DNA from 4 places in the Ferdinandcohnia sp. Marseille-Q9671 genome. Region 1 is predicted to be linked to each of the others. Evidence: riboswitches for the same ligand, from Rfam matches in the RefSeq annotation. Region 1 holds a riboswitch; each other region holds the start of a gene.

Region 1 (4,213 bases):
CCTTTACGGTCTTCTTCCTGATCGATAAAATAATCCAAAAGAATATGTAAACCTTGGATATAAGGAAAGTAGCCGCTTCTAATTTTTTCAGCCATTTCATCATTAAATTCGTCATGAAACGCATACGCAACTAAGCAAAAAATACCTAGTGTGGAACCAGAGCAAGCAGAGAATTCATACCATTCCATAGTCGGTAAATTATGTTGATAGGTTTTAAACCACGTCTCTAATCGCGGTACACGCTCCTCTACCGTTACGTGCTTATGGACTTGTAAATCACAATAATAGCTAGACAGCTCTTGTAAGTAGCCAGAAATCTTATTATAGTGTGGAATGTTTTGTAGGACCTGCTGACATTTTTGCACGAGACTCTCTAAGTAGCCACCATCATCCTGTTCAGCTCTATATTTGTAATAATTTTTTGTAGGTTGCCAGGGTCGCAATGCATCTGGCATTGAATCGTGTAGGGTTCGAAAATCAACTGGATCTAGGGATGTACTGCGATCACAGAGATTATCTAGGTAATCACTTATCGTTTGATAGGCAACGATAAATTGAATACATTCGTCGATCTTACCCTCTGACAATAACGCAAGGATTGCTCCTCCTTCACAGTGAAAGGTTTTAGAATGAATACTTGCTAGAGCCTGTGTACGAAGCTCGTCATTTGGAATCGCTTCTGCTTTCTTTCTCCAGAAGGCCAATTCGCGGTGTACAATCGGAAATACCTCACGATACACTTTCTTCATTAAACCAATTGGGTGTGTTGGTACCAAGGATATCACCTCATTTTCTACAAACAGGATGTAATGTTAATTTACGATTATTGTGAAAGTTGCTACACTAACAGTAAATGATTTTTCTTCGAATATCAAATATAGTGAGAAAGGGCGTACCTATATGATTTATCCATACAAAGGGAAATATCCAACAATTGCTGATTCGGTTTTTATAGCTGATTATGCGACTATAACAGGTGATGTCACAATTGGTGAGGAAACGAATATTTGGTTTAATACCGTTATTCGTGGAGATGTTGCACCAACGGTTATTGGAAAAAGAGTTAGTATTCAAGATAATTCCACCCTTCACCAAAGTCCAAATAATACGTTACTCATTGAGGACGATGTCACAATTGGCCATCAGGTTATCCTACATAGCTCTATCGTTCGAAAAGATGCCTTAATTGGGATGGGTTCAATCATTCTAGACGGTGCAGAAATTGGAGAAGGGGCGTTTATCGGAGCAGGAAGCCTAGTTCCACAAGGTAAAAAAATACCACCTCATACATTAGCCTTTGGGAGACCGGCAAAGGTAATCCGCGAATTAAACGAAGCGGATAAAAAAGACATGGCAAGAATTCGCAGAGAGTATGTTGAAAAAGGTCAGCATTATAAAGAACTACAAGAAGAACAGAAGAAGAAATAAAAAGCTCGCCACCCTTGGCGAGCTTTTCTCCTATTATTTTGTTGCTTGTGTCTTAAGAGCCTCTGCTTTATCCGTACGCTCCCATGGTAGGTCAATATCATTTCTACCAAAATGACCATATGCAGCAGTTTGCTTATAGATTGGACGACGAAGATCTAACATCTTAATGATACCAGCTGGACGCAAGTCAAAATTAGTGCGAACTAAGTCAACTAGTACATCTTCTGAAACTGTTCCAGTTCCAAATGTATCTACAGAGATGGATACAGGTTGAGCAACACCGATAGCATAAGCAAGCTGAACTTCACATTTTTCTGCTAATCCAGCCGCAACAATATTCTTCGCTACGTAACGTGCAGCATATGCAGCAGAACGGTCTACTTTTGTAGGATCCTTTCCAGAGAATGCACCACCACCATGACGTGCATAACCTCCGTACGTATCAACGATAATTTTACGCCCTGTTAACCCAGCATCCCCTTGAGGACCTCCGATTACAAAACGTCCTGTTGGGTTAATAAAGTACTTTGTATTCTCATCAATAAGATCATTAGGAACAACAGGATTGATAACGTGTTCCTTAAGATTACGTTGAATTTGTTCTAAAGAGATTTCAGGATGGTGCTGAGTAGAAATAACAATTGTATCAATGCGCACAGGTTTGTCATTCTCATCGTATTCTACAGTAACCTGAGTTTTCCCGTCCGGACGTAGATATGGAAGAATTTCATCTTTACGAACTTCCGTTAATCTTCGTGCTAGCTTATGAGCTAATGAAATGGGAAGAGGCATTAATTCCTTCGTTTCATTACAAGCAAAACCAAACATTAAGCCTTGATCTCCTGCACCAATTGCATCAATTTGCTCATCTGTCATTTGACCTTCACGAGCTTCTAAGGCTTGGTCTACCCCCATAGCAATATCAGGTGATTGCTCATCGATAGAAGTTAACACAGCACAAGTTTCAGCATCAAAGCCATATTTCGCACGGGTATAACCAATCTCGCGCACCGTTTCACGAACAATTTTTGGGATATCTACATATGTAGAAGTTGTAATTTCACCTGCAACAAGTACAAGCCCTGTTGTAACAGAAGTTTCACACGCTACACGTGCATTTGCATCACTTGCTAAAATGGCATCTAAAATAGAATCTGATATTTGGTCACAGATTTTATCTGGATGGCCCTCTGTAACAGACTCGGAAGTAAATAAACGACGTCTATTTGTCACAAATGTTTCCTCCTTTAACATTCAGAATTCGAAAAGTTCGACTCTGACATTCTTTTTGATACGGTACTCATTCCCTTAGTATTGTTACCTACACAATTTTCTATCCTATCTTAACAAGCCTATAATAGGAACTTCGCTGCTAATTTATCGTGATGAGCACATCAAAGTGCTTGTGTTAGTAACATCTTGAAACCACAAGATCGTTTCAAAAAAAGAAATAAAAAACCTTTCCCACTTTGAGGAAAGGTATATTGTTCATTTCGCCTTTCACTCTTATCGATCAAGGTCATGCCTTGCTCAGGTTAGCACCTTATCACTTTTAACAGATTTTTACCTATATGTAATAGGGTTCGCATAAAATCGTTTGATATGTAAAAAAAAGTGATGGTTGCCGGGTTTCATTGGGCCTGTCCCTCCGCCAGCTCGGGATAAGAGAGTATCCGTTCAATGACCAATCATATCGCAGACATCCTTTTCATGTCAATAAATTTAATAAAAATATATGTAGAAACGTGTCATATTTTTTCATCAAAAAATTCGCACTGCAAAAAGGTCTATGCAACAATGACTATTTTACAATCTGTACGCACTTTTTGTAGATAAGTTACGTAAAATACGTTAAATAGTATAGACTATTTTTACTAATGTGTTATACTAATTGTAAAATCGAGTTTCTTTCTTTCGTATAAAAATAGAAAAAGGATGGTTTTTCATGAATTCAGTTGAAGTTTCAAATGAGCTGCTTTTGGAATTAGTCAATGGAAAAAATGCACTTCATAACCTATCTGTTCCTATTTTAGTTGAAAAAGTACTTGCTAGACAAGAGGGTATTCTTACTTCGACTGGTGCTGTACGTGCAACAACGGGAAAATACACAGGAAGATCACCAGAAGATAAATATATTGTAGAAGAAGCGTCTACTAAGGAAAAAATCGATTGGGGCAAAGTAAATCAGCCAATCTCAGAAACAGTATTTGATAATCTATATAAAAAAGTACTTACTTATTTAAAAGAAAAAGAAGAATTCTTTGTGTTCAATGGATTTGCAGGGGCTGACAAAAAGGTTCGTATGCCGATTCAAGTCATTAACGAATTCGCATGGCATAATCTTTTTTCACAACAATTGTTTATTCGACCAACAGAAGATGAGCTAAACACTCATAAACCAGAATTCACAGTCATAAGTGCACCAAATTTTAAAGCGGTTCCAGAAGTTGATGGCACGCACTCTGAAACCTTTATCATTATCTCTTTTGAGAAACGTACTATCTTAATCGGCGGAACTGAATATGCGGGAGAAATTAAAAAATCTATCTTCTCTGTTATGAACTATGTATTGCCAGAAAGAAATATCCTCTCTATGCATTGTTCCTCCAATGTAGGTTCAGAAGGAGATGTAGCGTTATTCTTTGGTTTGTCTGGAACCGGAAAGACAACGCTTTCAGCAGATCCAAAACGTCGTCTGATTGGAGATGATGAGCATGGCTGGTCTAGTTCTGGGGTGTTTAATATTGAAGGTGGATGTTATGCGAAATGTATTAATTTATCGCGT
Region 2 (4,213 bases), on a different contig from region 1:
TTGATCCACAAATTTTACACAGAAGCGGAATTAGCTCTATGCTTGCCGGGGTTGGTCGAGAAATCGATCGTGTAGAAAATAAGGTAAGCCAGGTTAAGTCGTTTACCTCCGCATCAGTCGTGAAATATTCAGGTGCTGAGTCACAGGTAAATAAACATGGTCAAGAGATTATTGCTGAAGCAAACTTAGTAAAGCAGGCATTAGATGCACATCTACCTAGTGAACTGTTTGAGACATATAATAATACAATTGGGCGATTACAGGATCTACTTCATGGTCTTCAATATTCTGCTGGTGCTGGAATCATGCATCTTCTTGGGTTTAAGTATTCACAACTTGATGGAATGCTCCGTCGTTTTGATCTTGTGGATGATGTTTTAGTTGGAAAATATAAACTTCCAATTGGTAGTGTTATAAAAGGAATTGAAAACTCCAAGTTTCATACTTTAGCGAAACTAATGGTAAGTCCTTTTGGTGCCCTAAAGTATAGACAACTACCATTATCAGAACACCTTTATAAAAGGTTCGCGAACTTTTTCCCAAGCGACATCGTTAACTTCAGCAATAATGTTACATCTTTGAAGCAAGCTCTTCAACAAGGTGGAACAACACTTAAAAATGGATTTTCCATTGTCAAAGATCATGCCGGTGGAATTTTAAAGACAGGTCTAAAGGTAGTAAAATCCAATGCCCTATTAGCAGGTGTGATTACAGCTGGAACAGAGACTGTTAGTGCTACCCTTAAAATCAGTGAAAACTATTCCATTTATGGAGGAAATGTTGAAAAACTGAAAGAGGAAAATGCTAAGGTTGTTGGTGAAGCCGTATGGAAAACAGGTGTGGTTACCACTACATCTGTGGGAGGAGCTGTTGTTGGTGGTGCGATTGGAACTCTTATTGGCGGCCCGGTAGGAACCGTGGTAGGGGCAAGTATTGGGGGCTTCATTGGTAGCTGGGCAGGAGATGTCATCGCTGGAAAAACATCTGGTTGGGCAAAGGATGTAGCTGTAAATTTTAAAGACCAAATTCATTCCGTCACAGAAGGTGTTCGTTCGGGTGTTGAGAATGTGAAGGAAACATTTAATGATGTGAAGAACTTTGCTGGTGGTCTAGTAGAAGGCTCTAAAAAATTCTTCGGTGCATTCTCCTTTGGCGGATAAAGGTAGGTGAATACACATTTAACAAATGATTTTTAGTGAAAAATAGGAGGAAAAAATGGAACGAATTTCGCTTTCAATTGAAGAACTAATCTATTGTTTTTATAGTGAAGGATATTTTGAACAAGGAAATGCACTTAAGCAGGTGTATTTTGGTGAACTCGAGGACGACAAGATGGACCTACTGTTTCAAATCACATGTCGTTCCCTACTCGCTAAAAATCTAGTACATTATGAAAATCATAAATTTACGTTAACAGATGATTTAGCAAGTATCATTTCGACACTTAACTATTCGCAACAATCCATTAAAGCCTCACGTCACGCTGAAGGTGGAAAAGGAGAGGAACAATTATCCTTTCACTTTGGTGAGAAGGGGATTATTCAACACGCTCTGTTGTTCGATGAAATGGTACATGAATTCACGTTTGTGTCCCTGGAGGATGTTAGTAGGAAGATATCTGAGTATTATCGAATTGGAGATGTCTTTGAGAATGAGGCAAGTACATTGCAGCTGACACAAAATGAGCTTGAAGAATTACTGGTAGCGTTAAATGATAATAAAAGTAAATTTGAAAGACCGCAGCATGTTGGAGCAAAGCAACAGTTTAATAACATACTAGAGCAGACAAATGGTTTACTAAATACATTGCTGTTTCTTGAGTTTAACGAAAATAAAGAGCCACACGCAACAAATATTGTGATGTTTACAAACCATGCAGAGAATAATTGGATTATTGAAAAGAAGGATGACCTTTTCAAAGCTCAACCATGCAGTGTGGATATCGTGAATCTCCTCTTAGAAAGTAACATATCTGCTTTTAAGGAGAAAAAGGAGGAGCTTACGCATGGAAAATAATATTAAAATATCAAATGATAAAGTTGAAGTGGTCTTTCTGCCACTTTGGGCAGGCTGTATGGTCTTTTTAAGCGGGTTAATGACCGTTGCGGGACTTTTCATTCTCTTTTACATTGTACCTAGTACGAGTATATTAAGGGGATTCTTTGGAATTGTCATTGGTATTATTGGGACGTTTTTCTTTGGAAGTATATTTTTAAAGATTCTTTCTGTCGTGATGAACGGAAAGGCATTATTTACAATTGAAAATGGTCAGTTGAAAGGGCGTAAACAAGCAATACCCATTCGGGAAATTAAAGATATCTATTGGGGTGGAGCCTCTTTGAAATATATTATGGTTCAGACCATAAATAATAAGAAGGTCAAGCTTTCCACATACAACCTAGTATCCGAACAACCCGTAAACCATGTCATTGAAACATATGTCCTACCCGACGCAAACCCTGAACTAAAAAACAACTGGGCAAAACGAAAAAAATAATGGGTCAAGGGGACAGGTACCATGACCCACCATTTTTTTACAAAACATCATAACTAAGGTTAAATGAAATCTGGGACAAAGAGCCTGTCCCCGTGACCCAGAGTGGTAACTGGGACAAAGAGCCTGTCCCTCTGACCCAGCCTGTGACTAAATAACTAAAGTTGTATTCTTTGGATAGTTTTAAAAAGAAAGTGATTGACAGATGGTGAAATTCCGTGTAATTTAGTATCAATCAATAAATTAAGTAGTCAAAAAATTACATATATTTTTTCTTATCCAGAGAGGTGGAGGGACTGGCCCGTTGAAGCCTCGGCAACAGACATATTGTACTGTGCCAATTCCAGCAAGCGTTAGGCTTGAAAGATAAGAAGAGTGTACGAAACCGATGTACGTATGCCCTCTTCTTAGTTGAAGAGGGCTTTTATTTTGGTCAAAATGAACAGACTTCCATACTGGTCAACCAGAGGATTGTCTGATGCATACCACTAGCAGGGAGGGGTTTTATGGCAAAACTTGAGGAATCAAAGGTGACACATATTCTATCAACCTTGGAGAAATTAGAGTTTGGATCTATTGTGATTACCGTTCACAATGGCGAAATCACTCAAATCGATGCGACGGAAAAGAGACGGTTTTCCTTGCATAAACCCACATCAAGCAATATTCAATCAACAACCAAAAAAACGTAAATACTTGCCGATTAGACCACTAAAGGCATCTTTATTACCAAAGCGTCATTCTAACGCTCTGGATAAAGATGCCTTTTTTTGTTGGACTTGTGCCATATGGAAGGGGGAGTACCGTGATAAACAAACGGCCAACAGGAGGATAGGCCCGATGTCAATCAAGAAAGGTATTTTTAGATATAAATCATAGAAGAGAGGATGAACATTATGAGTGAAATCGTGATTTTGTCAGGAAGCCCATCGGAAAGTTCTAGAACAGATTTGGTACTTCAGTATGTTGGGAACAAACTAAAGCGTGAGGGATTTGCAGTTACACATGTTTCTGTTAGAGATATTCCTTATGAAGATATCTTTAATCTAAAGTTTGACAGTCCCTCCCTTAAGGAACTCACCTTACTAATTCAAGGGGCAGATGGTGTGATTATAGGGTCGCCTGTATATAAGGCAGCCTATACAGGAGTGCTAAAGGCTCTAATAGATTTACTGCCTCAAGATGTATTAGCGGGAAAAACGGTGTTACCCATCATGACAGGCGGTAGTCCTGCCCACTTACTTGCAATTGAGTTCAGCTTAAAACCTTTACTCGCTGCATTGAAAGGGCAAAGCTTACAAGGGGTTTACTTCTTAGATTGCCAAATCGATAAAAAGCAAATAGATAATCCAATCATTGATGTGAATGTTTTGGATAGATTGAAAAAAGAGCTTTATTACTTTAGTGAAACAGTAAATCAGAAAAGAAATCTTGTTTTATAAAATCAAAGATACTTACATGAATTGAAAAGGAGCTAATGAAATGACAAAGAAAAGATTGTATTTAAATGCGTTTGATATGAACTGTGTAGGTCACCAATCACCGGGGTTATGGACACATCCAGAGGACCAATCTCATCGTTATAAAGACAGCGAGTACTGGATAGAGCTAGCTAAGATTCTGGAAGCGGGCAGGTTTGATGCTATTTTTCTAGCAGATGTATTAGGTCCTTATGATGTGTATCAAGGCTCTAGAGATGCTGCTATTCGTCAAGGAACT
Region 3 (4,213 bases), on a different contig from region 1:
AAGAACCGAATCTCCAGGATATATATAATGAAGTAAGCCAATATCCTTGGCTTCACTTGCACTGATTAATTTACTTGTAAACAGGAGTTCTTTTGTTTTAGCTGGTCCAATTATATCCATAAGCCTTTTAGTACTCGCTAAGTTATAGACGATTCCTACTCGAGAGGCTGTGATACCAAATCGGCTGTCGTCTGATGCAAACCGAAAGTCACAAGCGTTCGCTAATTCAAGTCCACCGCCAATTGCAAACGAGCGAACAACTGCAATGGTTGGCTTTTTAAAACGTGTAAGTTTATCAATTCCTTCAAGCGCCTTATCATTGTAATGCTTTGCTTTCTCAACCGAAAAACGATTATCCATAAATTCACTTATATCTGCACCAGATGCAAAAGAAGTCTCATCGACACCTCTAACAAGTAGGACCTTAACGCTAGAATCATTTTCGACTTCCTCTAATAGCGTGGTTAACCTTTCAAACATGGCAAGTGTAAAAGCGTTGCGCTTTTCAGGTCGATTAATCACCAAAGTTGCTATGGCGCCATTCTGTTCAATATATAATTCATTTGACATAAAACCTCACCCCTTAAATACGTATTCAAAAAGGAGGATGAAAAGGACCGCGTTGACAAGAACGCCACGTCCTGTGGCAATGTCGACACTAGCACATCCTGTGCGTCGAAAGTTTGAGGCGGCGAAGCTCCCGCGTACCGGAGCGTATGCAATTAATACGTGAGGAGCGGAAAGGCAAGCCAACGAGCTTCCGCAGGATGTGGTGACTTCGACGTTCGACACAGGACGTGTCGGTATTTAGTCGAAGATCCTATACTGATGTGCCATTTTCACCGGACCTTTTGAACACCCTCTCTAATCCTTCTTCAAGTTTGCTGCAAGTTTATTACCAATTGTCTGGATAGACTGAACAAGGACAATTAGGATAAATACAGTGGCATACATGACATCCACTTCGTAACGGAGGTGACCAAAGCGATATGCAAGGTCCCCAAGTCCTCCAGCCCCTACAAGTCCAGCCATTGCAGTTGCTCCTATTAAACTGACTGTTGCAATTGTTAGCCCTAGTATAATAGACGGCCTTGCTTCTCTTAGCATGACATTCCAAATAATTTTTCTGGTTTTAATTCCCATTGCTTGATAGGCTTCGACTACACCTGCATCAACCTCGAGTAAAGCGGATTCCATTAATCTCGAAATATAAGGGGCCGTATAAATTACTAACGGAACGATAACCCCTTTTACCCCAATCGTTGTCCCAACAATTAGTTTTGTAAATGGAAGAATGAAAAATAATAGAATAATAAATGGTACAGATCGGATAATATTTATCACTAAATTAAGAGCTTCATAGACCCATTTATTTTCCAATGATTGTCCTGGTCGAGTTAATACGAGGAAAATTCCGAGTGGGATTCCAATAAGTACTGAAAATAATAAGGAGATTCCTACCATCTGGAAGGTTTCCACTACTGACTTTCCAATAACGGGTAACCATTCTGTAAATTCTGCAAATCGATTCATGTCTTTTATCCCTCCAGATTCTCAATCCCGACTCCATTTTCCTTTAAAAATTGAAGTGAAGAGTCGATCTCACTTTGTTCTCCCATTAAATGAACAACTAAATTTCCAACAATACCATTTTTCAGTTCAATAATATTTGCTGTTAAAATGTTTGGTTTAATAGCAAACTTCTTACTCACTGTTGCTAATAGCGGCTGACCAGTGGACTCTCCTACAAATGTGAGTCGTGTAACTGCCCCAGACACCTTTAACTGTTTAATAAGAGAATCGGAAAGTTTTCGTTGTGCGATTGTATTTAAAAACTTCTTTGATGTTTCATGTTTTGGGTTTGTGAATAACTCAATTGCTGTATTTTGTTCAACAACTTTGCCATTCTCCATCACATATACATAGTCACATATTTTTTGAATCACATGCATTTCATGAGTAATCAATAATATTGTAATTCCAAGTTCTTTATTGATTTTTAAAAGTAATTCCAATATGGAGTCTGTTGTCTCAGGATCTAGAGCACTTGTTGCTTCATCACTTAACAACACTTCAGGCTCCTGTGATAGAGCTCTTGCAATGGCAACCCGCTGTTTCTGTCCGCCTGATAATTGACTCGGAAAGGAATTTGCTTTATCTGATAATCCAACAATCTCGAGGTATTTCTCAACTCGCTTAGCCACCTCTTCTTTCGGCACATCCTGCAATTTCAGTGGAATTGCAATGTTGTCATACACGGTTGCTGTTTTAAGCAGATTAAATCCTTGGAAGATCATCCCGATTTTTTTTCTAGTTTCACGAAGATTTTCTTTTGAAAAAGAAGTCGTTTCCTTACCGTTTATATACACTTTTCCACTAGTAGGTCTTTCAAGTAAATTCACACAACGAATTAGCGTACTTTTTCCGGCTCCACTATATCCAATTACACCATGTATGCCGCCCTTCTCTACATGAATGCTCACATTTTTCACGGCTTCAACTTTCCCTTTTTTCGATACAAATTCCTTTGATATGTTTTCTAATACAATCATGGTGTCACTTCCTCTCCTATAAGCTCTAAACCATATAGCATTGCGCCATATGGTTTAGAAATTTTCTTATCAAATCCTATTATTCATCCCAGCTAGGGATAACTGATCCCTTGTATTGCTCCTCGATAAATTTCTTAACCTCATCTGATTGGTACGCTTTTCTTAATTTTTCTAGTACCTTATCATCCTTATTTTCTTCACGTACGACTAGATAGTTTACATAAGGTGAATCCGTTGTTTCTAATGCAATTGAATCCTCTTTTGGATTTAATCCCGCGCCAAGTGCAAAGTTCGTGTTGATGGCGGCAGCGTCTAATTCACCTAATTGTTTCGGAATTTGCGCAGCATCTAACTCAATAAATTCGATTTCTTTTGGATTCTCTTCCAAATCATAAATCGTTGCATTTTCCTTTACATCTTCTTTAACTTTGATTAATCCAGCACTTTCAAAAACGAATAATGCTCTTGATCCATTTGTTGGGTCATTTGGAAGTCCAACCTTTGCACCTTTTGGTAGGTCTTCTAGGCTTTCGTATTTATCTGAGTACACACCCATTGGATTTAATATTGTTTTTCCAACTGTAACTAATTTAGTACCGTGATCCGCATTGAATTTTTCTAAGAATGGTAAATGCTGATAGCTATTTACATCTAAATTTCCTTCATCTAACGCAGTGTTAGGCATTACATAATCAGAGAACACCTTTAATTCAAGCTCTAGGCCATCCTTTGCAGCAACTTCTGCTACCTTCTCCACGATTTCTTCATGTGGTCCAGCAGTAACTCCAATAAGTAGTTTCTTGCTATCTAATTCACTTGAAGCCTCTTCTCCCCCACACGCTGCTAATACACCAACCAATAGTAACAATGATAAAAAGATTGCAATTTTTTTCATTTTGTTTTCCCCCTAGTTTGTTTGTAAGTTGATTTGAAATTCTTATCAGATAAACAAAAAGCCCCTCTTTCAAAAGAAAGAGAGGCATGTGAGCATACGAAAATGTTCGTCCCCCCTTATCTTTCAAAACACAAATGTTTTGCTGGAATTAGCACCTTTTCATGTCGATACATGAACGGTTGCCGAGCTTCATCGGGCCAGTCCCTCCGCTACTCTTGATAAGAGAATTTCAAATATGAAGTTTTTTAACTTTATAGTTTTTAAATTTACAGGATAATGTTATGATTGTCAATAATTTTTGAAACATTTTAATTGTTACACTATTATTTTATTAGAATAATAGTACGAGCACAAAAAAAGGAGATTAAGATCTAATGAATGGGAATGTGAGAGCAAATTACGCAGTAGGAAATACAGGCAAAACGGTAACTGCTAGATTATTACCAGGTACAGATTTACTAACCGGAATCGAGGAACTTTGTAAGAAGACAGACATAACATACGCTTCAATTGTTACTTGTTTTGGCAGCTTTCGAAAAGCAGGATATTTCTATTTAGTTCCAAAGCCCGAGAGCAAGGCTGGTGCTGGATATGGAGAATTAACTACTATAGAAGGACCCGTCGAGTTTCTAAATGGTACTGGGATTGTATGTATGCGAGATGGGATTTACGAGACACATTTGCATGGTACATTTTGTGATAAGGAAGGAAAGGTATATGGTGGACATATGGTCAAAGGGGAAAATCCGGTCATCACTGTTGACCT
Region 4 (4,213 bases), on a different contig from region 1:
GCTTCGTTCACTGTTTTAGAGTCTTCAATACTCGAAACCAATCGATGTAAGGCCCAGTTTAGATTTACTGCAGTGGGACGAGAGCTTGCTAGATATTCTTTATCTTTTAATAGGTGTACTTTAAATTCATTCAGAGAATTACTTTCATAGCCCTTCGCCGAAAGGGCGAGTCCGAAGGCAGCAGTTATTCCAATTGCTGGCGCACCTCTTACTTTTAAAGTGGAAATGCTTTCCCATACATCCTCGATTGTAAAAAGATCTATAAAACTTGTTTCCAATGGAAGCTTTGTTTGATCTAAAAGAGTTATATGTGTATCTTTCCACACAACGGATTGTGGAACAGTTTTTGTATAAGTCATGATGTCACTCCTTTGGTGCTGATGTTTGATCTACATAATTTCGTAGGGTACGAAGTTCTTTAATCGATTTTCGATTGTGAATTAATTTTTTACCGAAACGTAGAGCGTGTTGTTTTGCTTGAATTCGTTGTTCGAAGCTTTCAATTCCATCCAAATCAGCTACATGTGCAAGCCCAATGGTTCTTCGAATAACTTCGCAGCCTGCAAATCCAATTGCATCTTCAAAAGCTTGATTTAGGACATATTCAAGATAGCCTTCAACGTCCCGATATAATTCTACAGCCTCATTCTTCCAAAGCTCTGAGAATGTTTCAGAAAAAACATTCCATGTATGTTCAATATGTTTATACAGAGGTTCACGATCCTGGGTATCTCTAGAAATCGCATTTAATAATAGGTTTGCAATAAATTGACCGAGATCAAAACCAAGTGGGCCAAAGTAGGCAAATTCAGGATCAATTACCTTTGTTTCTGAATCACTTGCAAAAATACTACCTGTATGTAAATCACCATGTAGAAGAGCATCTGCTTGTGTTAAGAATTTCTGCTTTAGCTTTGCCACTTCAAGCTTTAAGATTTGATCTCCCCAGATTTTTTCAACGTCTGGTCTAAGCTCCTCTTCGAAGCTATTCGTGTCAATATTAAAAAATGGATCAGTAAACACGAGATCCTCTGTAATTTTACACAAATCAGGATTAATATATTTCTGAACAAGTACTTTCTTCTTTTCTGGTTCTAAGCCGAAGTCCGATGTGTAAAAAAGCGTTTTGGCAATATAAGTACCGATATGCTGTGATAACAGTGGGAAATTCCTGCCCTCAATAAGCCCAGTTCTGGAAATTTGAAGATGGGATAGGTCTTCCATTACGGTTATTGCAAGTGTTTCATCTGTATAAAATACCTTTGGTACAAGTGTTGGTACATGTTCCGCTGCAGCTAATAATGCATTGCTTTCAATTGTGGCACGCTTGAGTGAAAGAGGCCAGCTTTCGCCAACAACCTTTGCATATGGTAAAGCTTGCTTGATAATGATTCCTTTTTGGCTTGACTCGTCAGTGATATGGAAAACGAGATTAAGGTTTCCGTCACCGATTTCCTTACATGTTAGAGCTTTACCTTCTTCAAATATACGTAGACGGGTTGCAAGGGCAACCGCGGTGTTTTCGGTTAAAGGTTCATAAACTTCTAGTTGTGATATTGCCATTTTTACATACCTCCAAGTCATTTTTCGTTATGTTTGTTTTATAAAACTGCTAGTTTAACAGTCTTGGAGGCTTTTCTATAAACAGAAAAGCCTCTTTCTAGTGAAGAAAGAGGCTTGAAGTCAGGGCTTCGCACCTCTTATCTGCCAGAAAGTAAAAAACTTCCTGTTGGAATTAGCACCGTGCCTTATGGGTTTCCCCGGCGCAAAATTGCGCCCCACCTTGCGATGGTATTACGGTCGGTTGCTGGGCTTCATCGGGCCAAATCCCTCTGCCTACTCTTGATAAGAGATCAATCGATTTAGTTTTTTAATGATTCTGAAGTGAATGATAACAATTGAAGTGATGAATTGTCAATATGTTTTTTACATTTAGTGAATTTGTTTTTTACTTATAATAGTCAGGACGGCGATCTTGGAAAATAGGGATTTGTTTTCGTACTTCTTTCACTTTACTTAATTCAATTTCCCCAATTAATGTAGTTGCTTCAATTCCTGCTTCTGAAATAATATTCCCCCAAGGATCAATAATCATAGAATGTCCTGCAAATTGATTATTTGGATCACTTCCACTACGATTACAAGCTACGACATAGCATTGATTTTCAATTGCCCGGCTAAGGAGTAGGGCACGCCAATGTTCGAGTCTCGGTAGTGGCCATTCTGCTACCACGAATAAAACCTCAGCACCATTTGTTGTATGAGCTCGAATCCATTCAGGGAAGCGAATGTCATAACAAATTACTCCCGCAGCCGGAATATTTTCAATCGAGAAATCACCTTTTGCATCTCCTGCCTGTAAATACAAATGCTCATCCATTAACTGAAACAGGTGAAGTTTGCTGTACTCACTAACCAATTCCCCTTCTCTATTAAAGACAAACATTGTATTGGTCACACCGTTTTTTGTCTTTTTGGCAACAGAACCAGCAATAATATTCACGGAGTGTTGTTGCGCCAATTTTTTAATAATAGTTTTTGCTCCATCTCCATTTTCATCTGCGATTTCATCTAACCTAGTTAAATCATATCCTGTCGTCCAGAGCTCTGGTAGAAGGATAATATCTGGATTCTCTTGCTTCATGAGTTTGTCGATTTCCTTGGTTACAAGGTCAAAATTTTCTTGCGGTTTTCCGAATTGAATATCATACTGAATACAAGCTATTTTAAGATTCATAGTTAGTCCTCCTAGTAAATGTAAAATTTATTGGCTGTATTTTTGCATTATGTTAAGTTTAATACAAGACATAATAAGTGTTTGCGTTTGAACACCACTAACTTGAACACGGTTTAATGCATACATCCTACCACGTAATATGGGGGACTTCTACATAAAAGTTATACTTTACAATTTGATTTTAACAATATATGATTTTTGACTAGAAATTCAAGTAATTTTAAAGAGGTGTAGGAATTGAAAAACTTTCAGCATTCTGATATATTACAAAATTTACCGAAACAGTTCTTCGCTTCTCTTGTGGGGAAGGTAAACAAGGTTGTGGAACAAGGACATGATGTCATAAATTTAGGACAGGGAAACCCTGACCAACCCACACCTTCTCATATCGTAGAGGCTTTGAAAAAGGCAGCAGATAATCCAAAATTTCATAAATATTCTCCATTTCGTGGCCATTCATTTTTGAAAGAAGCGGTCTCTCAATTTTATCTTCGTGAATATGGAGTTGAAATTGATCCAAATACAGAGGTAGCCATCCTTTTTGGTGGTAAGGCAGGCTTGGTGGAAATTCCGCAATGTCTTTTAAATCCTGGAGACGTTGCGCTTGTACCTGACCCAGGTTATCCAGATTACTGGTCAGGTGTTGAACTTGCAAAAGGGAAGATGGAGTATATGCCTTTAAAAGAGGAGAATGATTTTCTACCAGACTATACCCAATTAGACTCACAGCAACTAGAAAAAGCAAAGGTTATGTTTCTTAACTATCCGAATAACCCAACTGGGGCAACAGCAACAAAAGAGTTTTTTGAAGAAACAATCTCTTTTGCAAACACACATGATATTTGTGTGGTGCATGATTTTGCGTATGGTGCCATAGGTTTTGAAGGGAAACGGCCTACCAGTTTCTTAGAGATACAAGGTGCTAAAGAAATTGGAATTGAAATTTATACACTTTCAAAGACCTACAATATGGCTGGCTGGAGAGTAGGTTTTGCAGTAGGTAACCCTAGCGTAATTGAAGCACTTAATCTTATCCAGGATCATATGTATGTAAGTTTATTCAGTCCGGTCCAAGCAGCTGCTGCAGCAGCGCTACTAGAGTCACAGCAATGCGTTCAAGATTTGGTCGATAAGTATGAATCAAGACGCAATACATTTATAAATGCTTTGAAGGACATTGGGTGGGATGTAAAAGCACCTGCGGGGTCATTTTTTGCATGGCTGCCCGTACCAGAAGGCTATACGTCAGAAAGCTTTGCAGACCTTCTACTTGAAGAAGCTCATGTAGTCGTAGCACCAGGGATCGGATTTGGCGAGTATGGAGATCGTTATGTAAGAGTAGGGCTGTTAACTGATGAGGATCGCTTAGTTGAAGCAGCCAATCGTATAAGGAGATTAGAGCTGTTTTCCGTGTCTAAGTGAAATTGAGATAGTAGTAGTGTTTTCTGTAAATTAAAAAAGGTTTGACAAGAAAAA

What was found. A riboswitch is a leader RNA that binds a small molecule or an ion and turns the genes downstream of it on or off. The one in region 1 is predicted to bind S-adenosylmethionine.
Region 2: linked by a shared signal. The riboswitch ahead of ACWNMY_RS14190 (YezD family protein) and the one ahead of metK (methionine adenosyltransferase) in region 1 are both predicted to bind S-adenosylmethionine.
Region 3: linked by a shared signal. The riboswitch ahead of ACWNMY_RS12150 (MetQ/NlpA family ABC transporter substrate-binding protein) and the one ahead of metK (methionine adenosyltransferase) in region 1 are both predicted to bind S-adenosylmethionine.
Region 4: linked by a shared signal. The riboswitch ahead of mtnK (S-methyl-5-thioribose kinase) and the one ahead of metK (methionine adenosyltransferase) in region 1 are both predicted to bind S-adenosylmethionine.

The regions. Positions count from the first base shown of each region.
Region 1 covers NZ_CDRJTA010000001.1:1,139,261-1,143,473, forward strand. The annotation lists gene ACWNMY_RS05810 (tetraprenyl-beta-curcumene synthase family protein) at 1-749, opposite strand, end outside; gene ACWNMY_RS05815 (gamma carbonic anhydrase) at 901-1,428, shown strand; gene metK (methionine adenosyltransferase) at 1,462-2,661, opposite strand; SAM riboswitch class I at 2,932-3,096, opposite strand; gene pckA (phosphoenolpyruvate carboxykinase (ATP)) at 3,374-4,213, shown strand, end outside.
Region 2 covers NZ_CDRJTA010000003.1:308,071-312,283, forward strand. The annotation lists gene ACWNMY_RS14175 (hypothetical protein) at 1-1,160, shown strand, start outside; gene ACWNMY_RS14180 (hypothetical protein) at 1,216-2,016, shown strand; gene ACWNMY_RS14185 (DUF5381 family protein) at 2,006-2,497, shown strand; SAM riboswitch class I at 2,767-2,867, shown strand; gene ACWNMY_RS14190 (YezD family protein) at 3,001-3,186, shown strand; gene ssuE (NADPH-dependent FMN reductase) at 3,391-3,936, shown strand; gene ACWNMY_RS14200 (LLM class flavin-dependent oxidoreductase) at 3,977-4,213, shown strand, end outside.
Region 3 covers NZ_CDRJTA010000002.1:95,500-99,712, reverse strand. The annotation lists gene ACWNMY_RS12165 (enoyl-CoA hydratase/isomerase family protein) at 1-570, opposite strand, end outside; gene ACWNMY_RS12160 (methionine ABC transporter permease) at 865-1,533, opposite strand; gene ACWNMY_RS12155 (methionine ABC transporter ATP-binding protein) at 1,539-2,552, opposite strand; gene ACWNMY_RS12150 (MetQ/NlpA family ABC transporter substrate-binding protein) at 2,632-3,447, opposite strand; SAM riboswitch class I at 3,561-3,672, opposite strand; gene ACWNMY_RS12145 (PPC domain-containing DNA-binding protein) at 3,822-4,213, shown strand, end outside.
Region 4 covers NZ_CDRJTA010000004.1:492,594-496,806, forward strand. The annotation lists gene mtnA (S-methyl-5-thioribose-1-phosphate isomerase) at 1-359, opposite strand, end outside; gene mtnK (S-methyl-5-thioribose kinase) at 364-1,563, opposite strand; SAM riboswitch class I at 1,698-1,852, opposite strand; gene ACWNMY_RS17660 (carbon-nitrogen family hydrolase) at 1,949-2,737, opposite strand; gene ACWNMY_RS17665 (aminotransferase class I/II-fold pyridoxal phosphate-dependent enzyme) at 2,975-4,159, shown strand.